Regions from separate parts of the Paenibacillus sp. FSL K6-1096 genome, predicted to be linked through region 3. Evidence: riboswitches for the same ligand, from Rfam matches in the RefSeq annotation. Region 3 holds a riboswitch; each other region holds the start of a gene.
The links. Region 3 has a riboswitch for cyclic di-GMP ahead of MHI24_RS05040 (thiamine pyrophosphate-binding protein). Riboswitches for the same ligand answer to the same signal wherever they lie in the genome.
Positions count from the first base shown of each region.

Region 1: linked by a shared signal. The riboswitch ahead of MHI24_RS19515 (transglutaminase-like domain-containing protein) and the one ahead of MHI24_RS05040 (thiamine pyrophosphate-binding protein) in region 3 are both predicted to bind cyclic di-GMP.
Region 2: linked by a shared signal. The riboswitch ahead of MHI24_RS18330 (anti-repressor SinI family protein) and the one ahead of MHI24_RS05040 (thiamine pyrophosphate-binding protein) in region 3 are both predicted to bind cyclic di-GMP.

Region 1 covers NZ_CP150274.1:4,382,939-4,388,763, reverse strand. The annotation lists gene MHI24_RS19520 (ABC transporter substrate-binding protein) at 1-643, opposite strand, end outside; gene MHI24_RS19515 (transglutaminase-like domain-containing protein) at 1,027-1,818, opposite strand; cyclic di-GMP riboswitch class I at 1,851-1,931, opposite strand; cyclic di-GMP riboswitch class I at 2,005-2,086, opposite strand; gene MHI24_RS19510 (class D sortase) at 2,211-2,864, opposite strand; gene MHI24_RS19505 (GtrA family protein) at 2,927-3,334, opposite strand; gene MHI24_RS19500 (glycosyltransferase family 2 protein) at 3,324-4,271, opposite strand; gene MHI24_RS19495 (glycosyltransferase family 39 protein) at 4,342-5,825, opposite strand, start outside.
Region 2 covers NZ_CP150274.1:4,109,406-4,115,230, forward strand. The annotation lists gene MHI24_RS18325 (2-oxoglutarate dehydrogenase E1 component) at 1-1,513, opposite strand, end outside; cyclic di-GMP riboswitch class I at 2,062-2,146, shown strand; gene MHI24_RS18330 (anti-repressor SinI family protein) at 2,175-2,324, shown strand; gene MHI24_RS18335 (helix-turn-helix domain-containing protein) at 2,417-2,761, opposite strand; gene MHI24_RS18340 (TasA family protein) at 2,898-3,488, opposite strand; gene MHI24_RS18345 (TasA family protein) at 3,525-4,121, opposite strand; gene MHI24_RS18350 (signal peptidase I) at 4,197-4,793, opposite strand; gene MHI24_RS18355 (hypothetical protein) at 4,796-5,825, opposite strand, start outside.
Region 3 covers NZ_CP150274.1:1,105,763-1,111,587, reverse strand. The annotation lists gene MHI24_RS05050 (hypothetical protein) at 1-266, opposite strand, end outside; gene MHI24_RS05045 (carboxymuconolactone decarboxylase family protein) at 372-740, opposite strand; gene MHI24_RS05040 (thiamine pyrophosphate-binding protein) at 786-2,399, opposite strand; cyclic di-GMP riboswitch class I at 2,543-2,641, opposite strand; gene MHI24_RS05035 (methyl-accepting chemotaxis protein) at 3,146-4,396, opposite strand; gene MHI24_RS05030 (WYL domain-containing protein) at 4,464-5,420, opposite strand; gene serA (phosphoglycerate dehydrogenase) at 5,622-5,825, opposite strand, start outside.

The sequences.
Region 1 (5,825 bases), 3.3 Mb from region 3:
TAGCACCCAGGCTACGATTGCCCATAACATAAAGTGTTTTACCCAACTGGTAGAAAACTGTCGCTGTCTCCCCTTCTGCTAATTGAAACTTATCAAACATTTCTTTCGACTGTGCTTTAAACCTAGCAATCAGTTGAGCTGCCTCTTCCTGTTTGCCAAAGATATTTCCCATCTCCTTTACACGTTCTGTATAAGGAAGAGCTGGATTAAAGGGGATAGTAGTAGCAATTTTCGACAATGCCTCATTATGATCTGCTTCTGCCTTGTAATAACCATTAATAATCAGATCGGGTTTTAAACTCAGAATCTTCTCTAAATCACCAGGATTTCCAACATCAACGATTCCTTCAAATTTACCTTCATAGTAACTAGGAATATCTTGGGGAAGGTTGTTACCAACAACTGGAATATGCATCGCCAAGAAATCACCAATTGTCTGGCCAATATAAACAACTCGTTTTGGATCTGCAGGTATTTCAATCTGTTTACCTGTTATCGTTGTATATTGAACAGTTTTCTCACTTTCCTCTTTCTGTTCATCAGACACGCTGTTATTAGCATTAGGAGTACATGCCGATATTATCAACAACAGGAGGAAACTCCCTACCCAGAGTATAATTTGCTTTCTACGTTGTTTCTTCACACTTGTTGCCCCTTTCCTTCTCTCTATTAATTGAAAATGATTATCATTCAAGGCATTATTATAGATAGTGTGAACAGGGGAAACAATGAAAAAAACGCAAAGGTTCATTTGGATAAATGTCAATGATCGTCCCGAACAAAACATCCGTTCTCTTATTTCATTTATAAGCAGACAGAATCAAATGCCGAAGAAGCGTTCCAGATCGCAAGCACGGCCGTCGTCTTCAAATAAAGAAGGATTCGGGGCCGCTGCCTGGGACGCCTTGTAAACCTCCCCTCAGAACATTGAGAAGCCGTTCAACTATCCTGACCGTTCAATAAAAATAACCCGCTTAATGATTAAGCGGGTTACTTACGGAAAGACCTATATAATGAAGACGATTCTTAATAGAATTTAGCTGGAGTGTATTTGCTGGCGGATTTGATCAGCCCTGTTGCTGCACTGCTCTTGCCCAGTCCGGCATCAACAGTGGTATCAATAGTTACCCATTTGCCGTCCAGGAATACTTCATTCCAGGCATGGTATGAGGTTACATAGCTTGTATTGCCCATTACCAGCTTGGTTGGAATTCCTTCGCTGCGGAGCATGGTAGCAAACAGGGAAGCATAATCGTAGCAGATACCTTTATTGGTAGCCAGTGTTTTATCGTTGTTAGGGATATAGTCTGTTGTAACGCTGTTCGCCAGAGCGTAGTCATACTTCACGTTGTTAACGATGTAATTATAGATGGCCTTCACTTTGTCCGCATCGGATGTCAGGCCTTTCGTTAACTGCGCTGCCTTTTGAACGGCTTTATCAGAAGAGCTCCACTTCACATTCTGCACAGAGCTCAGATATACGGCGTTAGCATTACTCATGCTCAGGGATACAGTCTCAGAAGACAGCACCTTGTATTTGTTGCCTGTAGTATTCTCAAGTACCGATACTTTGTAAGAACCATTGCCCTGTTGCAGCGGGAAGGTCTCAGTCGGTCTGGAAGCGTACAGGTTATAAGTGTAGCTGTTGTTATCTTTGGTAATCATGACCTTCATCTTCTTGTCCTTAGGAACATTGTAGGAGACTCCGATGACCCCTTGATCAAGTTGTCCTACATTTAACCAGCCAGTGTCGGCGTTAGCAGCTTGCGCGGTACCCGTCTGCACGGAAGTCACGAGCACAAAAAGTGTAACCAACATCAAATAAACCTTCTTCATTGGATAAAACCCCTTTCGGTAGCTGGCTGCCATTCTTGCGGGAAGGCCCTGTAGCTTTGCGTCCCTACCTTTCGATAGGTTTGCCGTTATCGTATAAGCTTTATCTGTCCTGTCATCTACCAAAAAATGCTAGATCAGAGTTTAGAACAAACAAAAAAAGCCTCTTCATTCGGTAGCTGGCTGCCATCCATGACGGGAAGGCCCTGTAGCTTTGCGTCCCTACCTTTCGATAGGTTTGCCGTTATCGTGCATTAGCTTTTGATAGTTTTATCTTACCATATCTAGTTCTATTATCAAGACCCAAAATGCTATAATCCTACAAAAATAGACTAAAATTTAATGTTTTATACCTAGCCAGTCTTAATATGCAGGCCTCAGGTTAACTTCGCATGAATGATCAGCCGGTGGGTCGGATTCACAAGCGGATCACACGTAATCAGGGTCAGGATTTTGTCATCCCCATTCCCCTTCAGCACGGATACATCCGTAGGCTCTACAATGGATACATCATATACAACGTACTTATATTCGTGGCCGCTGGTAAGGAGTGTAATCTCATCCCCCTTGCCGACTTCATTCAGCCTGTTGAACAGCCGTCCTGCCGTTCTGGAGCGGTGTGCCGCAATAGCAGCATTGCCCACCTCGCCGATTGGTGCGGTCTCTTTCATATGCGCAGCAGCATGCTTCATATTCGCTTTGGTGGCACCTTCCAGCACAGGCAGCTTCAGATCGATTTTGCCGATTTCAATAATAGCGGATATTTTGCCGCCCAGCTTAATATCCGGCGCTTTTGAAGGCTCCGGCTCTTCCGTACCCGATTCCTCTGCCAGCAGCTGGGTCACTTCCGCGTAAGGCTTGCTTAAATCCGCAGCGGCCGCAGGCGCAGCCGAGGGGGCGATGTCACTGTAGGCCTGTTCAGCCTCTTCCAGCAGCTTCTGCTGCTGACGGTCCTCGTACCATTCGCTTCCTTTGGGATAGAGCATAATCAGGACCCCGGCAAGAATAATCAAATAGGATAATTTCCGCATGGCAATCGCCTCCGTATTCTAGAATTGTGATCCTCCCGCCCCGAAACAGATGGATTTGCCGTTCACCTGAACACCCATTTTCGGCTTCCGAAGAAATTAATAATTACTGTAATGAAGGTAACCAGCACCTTGGCAATCAGCACCTGGATACCAAGCCTATCAGTCAACAGATGGATCAGCAGCACCGAAATGCCCAGCACCACCAGATTGAGTACAATGAACCGTACCAGCTGCATCCGGTCGAAGCCCTCTCCGCCGGCATTGCCCCGGTCGCGGAAGGTCACTTTTTTATTCCAGACAAAGCTGTTGGCTGTGCCTGCGCTATATGAAATGATCTGCGCCGGAGTCGTATAGACCCCGATGGAATGCAGCAGCGTAAACACGGCGAAATCAACCAGGGTGTTCAGCAGACCCACCGCATTGAATTTCAGGAACTGGATGAAGCCTGCACTCCAAGCCTTATCTGGCATAACCGTTGTCCTTCCGCGCACCTTCTGTCTCTGTATCCTCATACCCTCTGGTCTCACGCACGATATAGAGCGGTCTGTCCTTCGATTCATCATAGATCCGTCCGATATACTCGCCGATAACCCCCAGCAGCATCAACACAATGCCGTTGAAGAGCAGGTTAAGGCCTACAATAGAGGCCCACCCGGGAACGGTCCAGTTGGTGAACAACTTCTGGAATAGGACCAGGAACAGATAGATGAAGCTGGAGAAGGACAGGAAGAAGCCGACGTAGGATGCAATTTTGAGCGGTTTATGCGAAAAGGAAGTGATGCCGTCGAGCGCGAAGCGGATCATTTTCTTAAGCGGATATTTCGTCTCGCCGGCGAAGCGCTCCTCCCGCACATATTCCACCATGGTCTGCCGGAAGCCGACCCAGCTCACCAGTCCACGGACATAGCGGTTCTTCTCCTTCAGGCCGCGCAGCACATCGCACACCTTGCGGTCAATCAGCCGGAAGTCTCCGGTATCGGTCGGAATCTCCACACTGGTCATGCTGCTGAGCAGGCGGTAGAAGATTTTGGCGGTCGCTTTCTTGAAAAAGGTCTCACCGTGACGCTTCAGCCGCTTGGCATAGACAACCTCGTAGCCTTCCTTCCACTTGGCAATCATCTGCAGGATGACCTCAGGCGGGTCCTGGAGATCGGCGTCAATGACGACAACCGCCTGACCTTCAGCATAATCCATCCCCGCCGTAATCGCCACCTGATGGCCGAAGTTGCGGGAGAAGTCGATCAGCTTGACATGCTCATCGCTATTACTGATTCCGCGCATAATCTCAGCTGTCCGGTCGCGGCTCCCGTCGTTGACGAACACCAGCTCATAGGAGTCTCCGCATTCATCCATTACTTTTTTGAGCCGCTCATAGGTATGCTGAATTACTTCTTCCTCATTATACATGGGGACAATGACACTGTATCTGGCCTTCACCTTGGGTTCCTCCTATTAATTGTTGTAAGCCCCGGTCCCCCTAGAATACCCAGGAAGGGAACCAGCGCAGTACGCCGGTGATATAACTGCTGTTCACCAGCATGCCGGATAACACCGGATAGAACATCACGAACAGGATGGCGGCAGCCGCTACATAGCCATACCGCAGATATTTCACATCACGGAATCTGTCCTCAAGCAGCTTCATGATATATACAATCGAGAGAATAATAAACGGCACCATCGCAAAATAATGGTACAGGAACGTCTCACGCGGGACAAGCATCCACGGGACATACTGCGAGAAGAAGCCGATCCAGAGCATATACAGGCTTTTCTCCCGGCGGCGCACGCTGAACCATACGGCAGCCAGCATCGCGAAGATTCCGGTCCACCAGATCAGCGGATTGCCCATGGTGACAATGCTGCTGGCCTTGCCCGCAGGCAGGCCGTCTCCGCCGCTGAAGAACCATACCGGACGTTTCATGAACGGCCACTCCCACCAGGAGGAGGCGAATGGATGCGTAGCGACAAGCTGGCTGTGATAATTGTACATATTCTTCTGGGCATCGATCAGCCCTTTCAATGTGTAGCCGTCTGCCGATGCAGTAAGCGACGGAATGAAGGACAGGCTGTAGATAATGGCCGGAATGATGACGAAGAACCCGATGCAGCTGGCCAGCGTAATGATCGTGTTCTTCCAGAAGGAACGGTCGGCAGTCCGGCAGGCAGCCTTGAGCTCCGGCGAGGCCAGCTTGCCTTCAGCCAGCAGGCGTCCGGCAGCCTTATATTCCCGGTAACGGTCCAGCAGCGACAGCGCCAGCATGATGGCAAGTCCCGCACCACCATAGGCAACGATCCACTTGGAGGCCACCCCGATGCCGAAGAAGAGGCCGGACCAGAACAGCGGCACCAGCGTAGTCCGCAGCGGCACCCGGTAGAAATTCATCGTGAAATACCGCTGCATGAAATAGAACATCAGCATGATGAAGAATACGCCGTATACATCGATGGTGGAGATCCGCGTCTGGGTGAAATGCATGAAGTCCAGGGCGAACAGTCCGGAGGCTAGGGCCGCATAGGTTGTTCTGCGGAACAGCCGCATCGCCATGATATAGATCAGCGGCAGCATCGCGATGCCGAACAGCGTGCCGATGATCCGCCAGCCGAACGGATTGACGCCGAACAGCTCCATGCCTATCCCGATCAGCAGCTTGCCGAGCGGCGGATGCGTATTCTCATAAGGAACAATGCCGTGGTAGTGCTCATAAGCCGTCCGCGCATGATAGATTTCATCAAAATACGTGCTGTTCATGAAATTTGAATGAGCCGGGATTAAGGCCTGCTCGTCGAACAGATTGGCCGGCGCCCCTCTTTTGGCAGCGGCTCCGCCATCCGGTGTAACGCCGGCTACAGCAAGCGGAGCCTCCGGCGCACCCTGCTCATAGAACGCCATCTCATTCAGCGTGAAGCCCGGAGAAGTCACAGTAAGCTTGACGTATCTTGCCGACACGTTAAGCGGCT
Region 2 (5,825 bases), 3.0 Mb from region 3:
CAGTCACTACCTTCTCACGCTGGAGACGCTCGGCGTACAGCCGGTAGACCGTAGGGTGGCTGCGTACCTTGCCGTAGACCAGCGGCTGGGTCGTATCGGGATCATCCATCTCGTTATGCCCGTGGCGGCGGTAGCCGATCAGGTCAATCAGGAAGTCCTTCTTGAACATATGGCGGTAAGCGCTGGCCAGACGGACAGCGGCAATGCAGGCCTCGGGATCATCGGCGTTGACATGCACAATCGGAATCTCGTAGCCCTTAGCCAGGTCACTGGCATAATGGGTGGAGCGGGAATCCTCGCTCTCCGTCGTGAAGCCGATCCGGTTATTGACGATAATATGCACGGTTCCGCCGTTCTGGTAACCCTGCAGCTTGCCGATATTCAGCGTCTCTGCCACAATGCCTTCGCCAGGGAAGGCTGCATCGCCGTGCATCAGCACAGCCACCGCCTTGTTCGTGTCCAGCTTCGGCAGGCCCGGGGAGCGGCGCTCCTCCTGGGCAGCACGCGTGAAGCCTTCGACCACCGGGTTGACGAATTCAAGGTGGCTCGGGTTATTGGCCAGCGTGATCCGGGTGCGTACCGTTTCGCCCTGGCGGACGGCGCGGTCGGCGCCGAGATGGTATTTCACATCGCCGGTCCAGCCGTAGTTGATCCCCATCGAGCCTTCGGAAGGGAACAGCTCCTTGTTCGGCGAATGATGGAACTCCGAGAAAATAATATCATAAGGCTTGCCCAGAATATGCGCCAGCACATTAAGCCGGCCGCGGTGGGCCATCCCCATCAGGATATGCTCTGCACCGTCATGGGCGGCAGCCCGCACAATCTCATCCAGCATAGGCACAAGGGCATCGTTGCCCTCCAGGCTGAACCGCTTCTGGCCGACAAACGTCTTGTGCAGGAAGGTCTCGAAATGCTCCACCTGAACCAGCCGCTTCAGCAGCTCCTTGCGCTCGGCGTTGTTCAGCGGGGCAGGGGAGGTCATCGACTCCGCCTGGCTGTTCAGCCAGCGCAGCTCGCGTTCATCGTGCACATGCCCGAATTCATAGGCGATGGTCTGCGTGTAGGCCTGGCGCATTCTGTGGACAGCGTCCATCGCAGTGCGTACATCCTCCGGGGCATTGTCCCAGATCAGGGAGGCGGGCATGGCATTGAGATCCTCACGGGTCAGCTCGTATGTCTCCAGCTCCAGCCATTTGGCCATCGGGTTGCTCTTGCGCTCCAGCGGGTCAATGTCGGCGGCCATATGGCCGTATATACGAATATTGGCGATCAGCTTCGAGGCCTTGACGGCCTTCTTCAGCCAGCTGGCATCGGCTGTAACCGCCGGAGCCGGAGTTCTCTCCGCATCCGGGGCCAGAGGGGGCGGGCCGGATACCGTGAACAGATCGCGGTAATGTTGTTCGACAGATGAAGGGTCCTTGACAAACTGGTCATATCTTTCCTGGATGTAGCCCAGGTTGGGGCCGTAGTATTTACTCCAAACCGTGTCACTATAGGGCTCTTTGATTGCCATGAATAGGTCCTCCTAACAGGATAAACTCCACTTCGGGCAGACAAGAGTGCCGCTTGGCGGAGTTACAATGTTTGCGGTTTCATTCTCACCTTATTGTGCTACTTTCCGGCAGGGTAATCAATTCATACTTTGTTCCAATCCGTTCGCAAAAAGGTATGATTTATCATAGAATTCATACGCAACTATCATCAATGAATTGCGTATAGCTATCCCCTTGGAAAGGGGGGCCTCCCTATATGTTTAGACATATCGATAAAATATGAATAAATAAACTTTTAGATGTTTGATTTTTGGTGAAATGGGTAATTGTTTCTATATATTGTCCCAAAGCGGGAAAAGATTCTCTAAGTATTATGTACCCTGCTGCCGGACCTTTGAACGGGATTTGGAACTATTTATACAAGCCATTGGCATTTTTAGCTAAGGTTCTTCACAACTTCACATAAAAAAATTCCAGAAATCGACACACTATTCGCACATGATCTTGTATAATGTAGTTGCGTAAGAGCGGTTTCATGTATTCATGCCAGATCCTTTCATGTAAAGGGTCCAGTTAAAGGTAAACCTGCCGAAAGGCAGGGGCACAAAGTCTCGGATCTAAAGTAGAAATACTATGATGGCCGGACTGCCTGGGGACGCGCAAATTCTAGGAGGAGATTTCTTGGATAAGTCCAACCAGGGGAATGACGAGCTGCGGGCAGTTGAATTGGATTTAGAATGGGTGTACTTGCTGATGGCTGCCCGGGAGGCAGGCATTCAGGCGGAGGAGATCCGCCGTTTCTTAAGCGAGAAGGCACTCCAGGCGATGTAGGACGGTCATCATTGCTTCGGATACATACAGAAAAGGCACAGCGTACCGGTACGCTGTGCCTTTTCTGTATGCCCTGCGGCATACAACCGCGGTTAGTGATCCTTGTGCTCCATGCGCCATTTCTGGTAATCGAGGAATTCCTTGAATTCGCGTTTGCTGATTCCGGAAGCCATCGCTTCCTGAACGAGCCGGAACCATTCCCCGTCCAGCGCCGGCTCCTCAGCCTCCGGGGGCGCTCCATACAGTACGGTGTGAATGGATACCTGAAGCGCATCGGCAATCTTCTCAATGAATTGAATAGACGGGTTCGATTGGATGTTCCGTTCCACATTACTGAGGTATGATTTCGCTACATCCGCCTTATCCGCAAGCTCGGATAGAGAGTACCCCTTCTCCTGACGGAGTTTGTGGATGCGGCTTCCCAACGTATCTGACACGATTACACGCCCTCCGTATTTTTTGCTAACAGTATAACAAAAATCCGCATCACCGACAAAAACGGAGCCGGAAGGCAAAACGGCACATCCCGCCAGAGGTCCGGGACGTGCCGCATTCATTGTGTGCCAGTTTCTGCTATTTAGCTTCCCCGATGCCCTGCAGGGCATCGAAGGTCCAGTTCAGCGCCAGGCTGTCTCCCTGAAAGGCGTTCTGGTCCTGGCCGTTGTCCACGAATTCGAAGGCGACCTTGAAGGTTTTGGACTGTGCGGCGCTGATTCCGCCCGGCAAGGCCCCAAGAGTCACAAGATCGTAGCTCGGGATATTCTTCAGATCCTTCAGCGTGACCTCGGAGAGCACATATCCGTCCGTGGAGCCGCTGGTATACGAATCCTTGAGCAGCTTGACCTTGAAGTGGGCTCCGAGATCCTGGCCCGCGTTATCCCCCTTGGCATCGGTTACGGTATAGCTGGTGGCCAGCTTGAGGAATTTGATATCCAGCGTGCCTTCATTGGACAGGGTGAAGGTGCGGACCGTATAATCGCCCGGCTTCAGGTTGCTTAAGGCTACGGGAGTATTGAAGGAAGAGCCGAGCTTCAGTGTGCCTGCCGCGAAGGTGGCCGTGCTGGTAGCGGTCGAGCTGAAGTATGCGAAGGTGCCTCCCCCGATCAGAGATAATCCCAGTGCTGCCGATGCTGCGCCAAGACCCAGTGTTTTTTTGATACCCATGATTGAATTCCTCCTTAGATTATGTTAGTTAGGGATTTACTTCTGCGTGCCTGCCTCCTGGCTGGCTTCAAAGTTCAAGGTCAGCGCCAGCGAATCGCCCTGGTAATAATTCTGCGGCTGGAGAGTCTCCTTGAAGGCGAACTGGATGGTCAGATTGTCGGAGGTGCCTGCCTTAATGCCGGACTTCTCACCGCCGAGGATGGCTCCGAGAATTCCCCGTGCGACCAGATCAGGACTCTGGCTCTCCAGATCAGCAAGGGAGATGACCAGCAGTGGTGTGGTCAATTTATCCTTGTTGACGAGGAAGGTCACAATAATATCGTCCTTGAAATTATGTGCGCCGTTGTCGCCCAGGGCATCTGTAATGGTGGATGAGGTGTGCAGCACGACTTTGGGAATGTTCAGCGACCCGTCATTTTTCAGTTTGAAGTCTCTTAGAACGGTATCTCCCGGCTTGAGGTTGCTGAGATTGACGATGACGGAAGGGTCCGATTGTAGTGATAAAGTGCCATTGTTAAAAGAAGCCGAACTGGTTGAGGTGCTGCTGAAGTAAGCGAAGGTGCCTCCGCCGACCAGTGTTAAGCCTAAAGCTGCCGATACAACGCCGAGACCTAGTGTTTTTTTGACATTCATGTGTTCATCCCTCTCTCATAGTTCTTGAAAAGTTATTGTGGCTCCGCGTTACGTAAACGGGAGAGTACAATCATCTTATGGCATCAGCTCCGGCAGCTCATCCGGCCCGCCTGCTGCGGGTGGAGTCTTGGGCTTGGCTTCAATGGCAGCAACGGCCTTCCAGGAGGTGTACAGCGCATAGATCAGCAGCAGCAGTCCCGGAACAATCATCAGCACCACGCTTCCGGCTCTGGACACCGCGAAATTCATGGCATACCCCACATAGGGGACGGTCACGCCGGTATATTGGCCTACCACATTCTTCGAGCTGACTGCTGCGGTATCGGCGGCATCGTTATTGTCGCCCTTGGTGGTATAGCTGGCTTCCCCCAGCGCGCTGTTAAGCTCGGCAGCGACGATGCGGTGGGTAATCAGGAGATTGTCGGGGTTCAGAAAAGTGATGACATCGCCCTTCTGGAAGCGGGTCATGTCCCCTCCCGGCTTGATCGCTACAATGGAACCGGTCTTGATGCCAGGCTCCATGGAGCCGGATAAGACGGTTTTGATCTGGTAGCCGAAGAAGGAGGGCTCGCCGCCCGAGGCTTTGGAGATGATTACTGCGGTGATAAGCACCAGGAAAATCAATAGGATCAGTGCAGAAACCGCCGTGCTGGCTATCTTGCGGATACGCATTGTTAATCGCCGCCTTTGCTGATATCGGATGATGGTGCAGGTGAAGGTGAGTCTACAGGTGCCGGTGTTGCAGCGGACTGCCCGCCCTCTGGTTCATTGACGGGTGTTGTTCCATCGGTGACCTCCGGGAGCGGTAGCCCCGGGCCGGCTGTAACGTCCGGTGTAGCGGATGGGACCGGTGCGGCCGCCTCTGGCTGGGGAGCCTTCGTCTGCGCCGGGTCAGGCTGTCCGCCTGCCTGCGGATCTGGACCTGGCTGTGCTGCGGGCGCTTCCTCCCCGGGCGGTCCGGCTGGGGGAGGCGTGCCGGAAGGTGCGGGCGAGGGAGCGGCGCCTCCGGCTTGCGCTTGTTCTTCAGCCTGCTGTTGCTTCGCCTGCTCCGCTGCGGCTTCTTCTTTGGCCTGCTCAAGCGCCTTGGCCTTATCCTGCAGGGCCGCCTGGGCTTCGGCAATCTCTATCTGCTTCTGCTGCAGGCTGCTGATCGTGGAGGCCAGGTCCTCCTTGGCGGCGGTCATCTCTGTATTGAGACCGCTGTAGAAGGCCTGAAGCTCAGGCGCTACTCCCGAATCATCGCTGTAGACAGCTGCCGTGACATTCGGGACAGGCTCTCTTTTGCCGAAGCCGGGGTCCTTCTGCAGCAGCACGCGGTCAGGATTGCTGGTCGGCAATGATCCGCCGAGGTCATGAATCGAATTCAGATAATGCATAATTCCGCTTAACGTCTCGTTCAAGGATTCCGACAGAATGCCGCTGGATTGCAGACTCTCCTCGATCTGCCCGAAGAACCGGACATCACGGATTTCCAGGCAGCCCGGGTCGAGATTCTCCATATACCCTCCGAGTTGTTGCAGGATGGCCGCGGCCTGCCGGGTCTCCTGCAGAATCTGCTGCCATACCCCGGCGTTGAGGCTCAGCTGCATATCCAGTGCGTTGAGTTCACTACCGGCCTGAAGCAGCTGGGCTGAGACATCCTCTGCGGCCTGGGATAAGCCTTCTTGTGACATTTCTCCATTGTTAAAAGAATAATTGTATGCT
Region 3 (5,825 bases):
TTGTTCTCCAGGGTCAGACTTACCTTCTGGAAGCCGTCCGACTTGAACATGATGAAGCAGCCTTCCAGCAGCGGCACGACATCAGGAGCAGTGACGTTCAGCTTGCGGCAATCGATATCAAGGGCATATTCGGCCGGGTTAATCGGATTAATGGTCTGTTGATAGGCTTGGATGGATTTCAGTCCGTCCTCGTTGGAGAAGGTTCCTTCCAGTTCAATATTAATGACTTTCTTAGCAGTGTCTGTCTTCAGAACAAATTGTCCCATGTTGATCTCTCCTATATTTGAAATAACATGATAATTCAGCCGTTAAGGTATGGTTATCATGTTGCAAAACCTAAAGTGAAGTGTTGGTATGACCTCAGCGCTCTGCTATTTGATATCCTCAAGGGTATCCAGCAGCACATTGAAGGCCGAAATAACCCTTGGAGCGCCGATTACCGGCACCAGATGAAGCAGAATGCCTTTGAGCTGATCGACGGTCATGCCTACCCGCAGCGCCATTACATAATGAACGCCAAGCTGTTCATACTGGCCCATTGTGATCAGAGAAGAGATCACTGCAATCTCTTTCCAGTCTGAGCCAATCGTAGTCCGCTGAAAAATATCGCCATAGGCGTTCCCCATAATAAACTCGGCTAATTCCGGGAAATGCTCTTTGATCGGAGCCAGGGCCTTGGCCCCGTAGTCTCCGGAGAGATTGTTGAAATGATCCAGCCCGCGGTTGATGTTCGTATTCACTCGTCTGCCTCCTGATTGTAGGTTACTGGTTATGAATGGTCCGGCTTAACTGAGATCCAGCGTGCGGTGGGCAGTAGGCGGCACTTCATCGCGATCGGTCAGCAGCTCGATAACGGCTGTCCGGTTCAGAGCGAGCGCATCGCTGACTGCGGCGGCGAATTCCTCTTGCGTCTCACAGCGGAAGCCGGCTGCGCCCAGAGATTCAGCAAATTTCACAGCATCCACCGGAACCTCGTATACTGTTCCGTCAATGCGGCCGGTTGTCTTCTCCATCCCTTTCAAGGCCATATCCAGCTGCTTGTTGTTTACAACGATGAAAATTACTGGGATATTCTTGCAAACCGCGGTGTTGATTTCAGTTCCGAGCATCATAAAACACCCGTCACCGGTAATGCAGAAGACGGTCTCTTCGGGAGAGGCAGCCTTGGCGCCGATGGCCATGCCAATTGAATTGCCCATGCAGGCAAAGTAGGCATCAAATATGAAGCTTCCCGGCTTCCTGACCTTGAACCATTTCACCGCATGGAACCCGTGGCTGCCGTCATCGACAAATACTTTGCTGTGATATGGAATCAGCCCGCTCATCGAGCTCATCACCGAAGCCATGGAGAGCTTGGGCAGCTCAGGCAGCTCTTCCTGCGGACGGGGAGGAACCGGGAGCTTGCGTCTGACAACCGCAGAAGGGGCCGTCTTCTGCAGATACAGCTCCAGATTGTCCCGCAGATCGCCGCCGACATAGATGGCAGGGGAGCTGAGGATTTTGCCGACAAAGGTAGGATCTGTATCGAACTGGATCAGTAGCTTCGGATGATTCTCCGGCTTCAGATTGCAGATGGTCATATCGCTGAGCCGGGAGCCCAGTACGATATGCAGGTCACTGCTGTTCATCATTTCATCGCCGTGAGCACAGCCGCCAACTCCGACAGGACCGTGATAGAGCGGATGATCTTCCGCAATCGCGCCTTTGCCTCCGGGGGAGGTCACTACAGGGATGTTGAAGGTCTCGGCGAATTGAACCAGCTCCTTGTGTGCGCCGGAGCGGTTAACCCCTTTGCCGGCAATAATCAGCGGACTGGCGGAAGTCTGAATGGCGGACAGAACCCGTTCATAGTTATGGTAGCTGACGAGCCGCTCCCGCTCGGGCAGAACAACCCGGCACTCCTCCAGGCGCTCTGTCTGAACATCGAACGGAATGCAGAGATGGACCGGGCCTTTTTTGTCACCTAGGGCGATGGACAGGGCATGGTTGAGAATCGTACTGAAATGGTCACCCCGCTCTACCAGCTTGCTGTATAGGGTAGCCGGCCTGAACATTTCCGCCAGATCGGCCAGGTAGGATGTCGAATCCTGACACTGAGGGATGCCCAGCTCCTTAATGGACTGATGCCCGGTGATGAACAGAACCGGAAGATTATTGGCCTTGGCATGGGCGGCTGCGGTGAGCAGATTGGTTCCGCCCGGACCGGAGGTGCCGAAGGCAATGCCGAGTTTGCCGGTCTGAAGGGCGTAGCCGCCGGCTGCGAAGCCGGAGCTGGATTCATGCCTGCCGGGAATGAATTCTATACCGTAGTCAACAAGCTTAAGAGCGATGGGACAAATCGACTTGCCTATGATTCCAAAAGCATGGGTAACCCCAAGATTCCGTAATGCTTCAGCCATATAATCTGCAACTGTCTTCAGAACATCCACCCCGCAAGTTGTTAGTTTGTCTATCTAGCAATAGAAAACCTGTACTCTGAAAAAGGAGCACAGGTCTGTTGCACGAATCACCACAATAGAACGCTAATAGGCGTTCAACGTTGTTCAGCAACCTGGCTGTCATGGTCCCATTGCTGGTGAATGAGACTGTAGATCCATGGCTTTGCGTCATTTCCTTTCGGAGAATTTTGCCCGGTATGTTGTTATATATAAGGCTAAGGGGAATTTTCCTTTACAATATATTCCTAGCTCCGCTTTTGTCAATATACCCCGTGAGAAGAAGCTCGGAATTTGACGAATAATCAGGAGTTAAAACGAATAAATATTTTGATTTTCAAACTTTTGAATGAAGCGCTGTCAGGATGCCAAAAGTCTTAAAATGCAAATAATCAGTGAACCAAGGAATTATGCATTATAAGCCTTGAGACTCATTAACAAGGGGGGGTTATTAGGCTTGTAGAAGGTTTTAGCAGAGGATAGAGGGGAGGGAAGAACGAAAGTAGGGCTAAAGAATCATGCGTTTGGTGGCTGGAAAAGCATTGAGCATATAGCCTCAAAAGGCGGGCAGTCAAGAAGTACAAAGCTCATTTTTATGCGTTATGCACAATCTTAACAATTTGTGAATATTACATAACAATCTTCATTTTGGGGCAAAAAAACAGGCACATCCGCAGGTGAACCTGCAAATATGCCTGTCTCTGACAAGGCTAGAATTTGAAGATTTGAATCGTCTTCTGCAGCTGGAATACAGCCTGGGTCATCCGCTCTGTCTCATCGGCGACGGACTGCAGGGCATGAATCTGTTCGTTCATGGCAGCGGATACCTCTTCGGTCCCGGCTGCCGTCTGCTGGGTAATGGCCGAGATATTCTCGATGGCTCCGGAGATCTTGAGCGCGCTCTCCAGCATCAGGTCGCTCTCTGCCGAGAAGGAGGCGATCTGCTCGGTTATGTATTGGACGCTGTTTACGATCTGGGAGAAAATGTGGGCTGTCTCGGTAATCATCTCATTCTGCATCTGGACAACCTCTTCGTTGATGGCGATATGATCGATGGCCTGCTTGATATCCGCTTCGATGCTGCGTACCAGACCGAACACTTCTTTGGTGGATGCGGTTGATTCTTCAGCCAGCTTGCGGACCTCCTGGGCTACTACGGCGAAGCCGCGGCCATGCTCACCAGCGCGGGCCGCTTCAATCGAGGCATTCAGCGACAGCAGGTTGGTCTGCTCGGCGATTTCAGTAATGGTCTTCGTAATCATCGTAATGCCGCGGGCATTCTGTGAGAGGGCCTCGATGGTATCGGCGACCTTTTGCGTGGCCTGGATGTTCTTCCGCATCCCTTCGGCCTGGGTATCTACAGACTGCCGACCCTTCTCAACCAGTTCTAATGTATGTACAGAGCGTCTGTTCATTTCTTTGGTAGAGTTCGTGTAGTTGGAAACCTTGGTCTCTATATCCTTGATGGATTCCGTCATCCCTGCGATATCGCCGGAGATCTCATTGGCACCCAGCGCCAGTTCATTGGAGGAGGAGGCGACCTGTGCCATAACGATCTTCAAGTTTGCATTCTTGTCTTCGATGCCGCGGCTCGCGTCCATAACATGGCGGGTAATCTGGGAGGCATCCGTCAGGATTTTTTTGAGCTTGTCGATCATGGTGTTGAAGGAACGGCTGATGTCCCCCATGGACCCGGTCTCGTCGGCCCGGCTGGTGAAATCGCCTTTGGCGATCGTGTGGGTCACATTGGAGATATTATCAAATGAGGATGTAAGCGTTCTCTCAATGAAGCGCGAGAGCGGATAAGTCAGCGCAGCCAGCACCGCCACAAGGATGATGCCGACGAACAGCCTGTCCATCAGGATCAGTGTGATCAGCACCGGGACAGCGAATAAAGCGGCGACCAGGTAACAGCCGGTAACGATCTTTTGTTTCAATGACAGCTTACTCATCCAGTCCATCATGAAAAGTTCCCCCTAAAAAATTAATGTGTATTGTAATATTATAGGGGATTATAGGGCGATTGGTCTATAAGAATTCATATAATGCCGAAGCCCTACGCAGAGCCGAAGTCACAGCGGATGTCAGCTCCTCCGGTGCGGTCACCCTGATACCCGGACTGAGGGACAGAATGATCTTGCAGGCCGACTCCAGGGTATGAAATTCGGCCTCCGCCTTGATCCAGCCAGGGTCTGCAGCCGGCTCCTGGTGCAGAATGCGGACATAACGCTCCCGCTCAAGCTCCTTCATGGTGTCCGCCGTCACGAGCAGACTGGCAGGATAACGGGGGAGTGCGGATTTGAACGCGGCGGTGGACGCCTCCCAATATTCCGCCAGGTTGAAATCCGCCGGCCGTACCACCGGCTCGCCGGTGATTTCCGCCCGGGTGATCCTGGAGACCCGGTAGGTCCGCAGTCCTCCTGCGGTATCGGCGGCAACATACCAGACACCGCGTTTGGCGACAAGCCCCAGCGGCGAGATGGTCCGCTCGGCTGTGTCTTCGCCGCGTACATAGGTTATGAGCACCTGGCGTTCCTCCCATACGGCCTGCTGGAGGATGGTGAGGCAGGGATACACCTCACCGGAAGGATGCCAGCCCGCGCCGTCAATATACACCCGCTCGCTGAGGAAGCCCGTAAGCGTGGAGGGCTGACGCATTACGGCTGCCTGAAGCTTGCGGGTTGCCGAGGAGAACTCCTCCTCCATATCCAGCGCCTGCAGGATCGCCGGATCAGCGGGCAGCAGCAGCGCGGCGATCTCGCCCGGGTTCATTCCGGTCAGTGAGGTCCGGTAGCCCTCAGCCAGTCTCCAGCCGCCTTCACGGCCGCGTTCAGCCAGTACGGGGATACCGGCGGTGCCCAGCGCCTCCATATCACGGAAGATCGTCCGCTCCGAGACCTCCAGGCGCTGTGCCAGCTCGCTTGAACTGAGTTTGCCCCGGCTCTGGAGCAGCAGCAGAATAGATAACAGACGGTCAGCTCTCATCACGGCAGCCCCCTTAAACGAATAATTATATATGTCAGTGGTTGTCATATATAAGGTATATATTAATAAAGAATACGGGTTTACGCAAATGAAAGACAAGTCCCGGCGTTCCGGATTGCAGAGTAAAAGCAAAAACACTCCCCGGAGTGCAAGGCCAGCGCCTGCAATCCGGGGGAGTGTTTGATTTTGACTACATAAGAATTAATTCAGAATGATTTCCTCTGCGGTGTTGATCTCAGGCAGTCCGGCCAGCTTCACCAGAACCTCCTGCGGCACCGGCTTGTCAACAGTCAGCAGCATAAGCGCTGCTCCGCCGACGATGGTCCGGCCAACCTGCATCGAGGCGATGTTGACATCATTCTCGCCAAGCAGCGTACCGACATGTCCGATAATCCCCGGCTTATC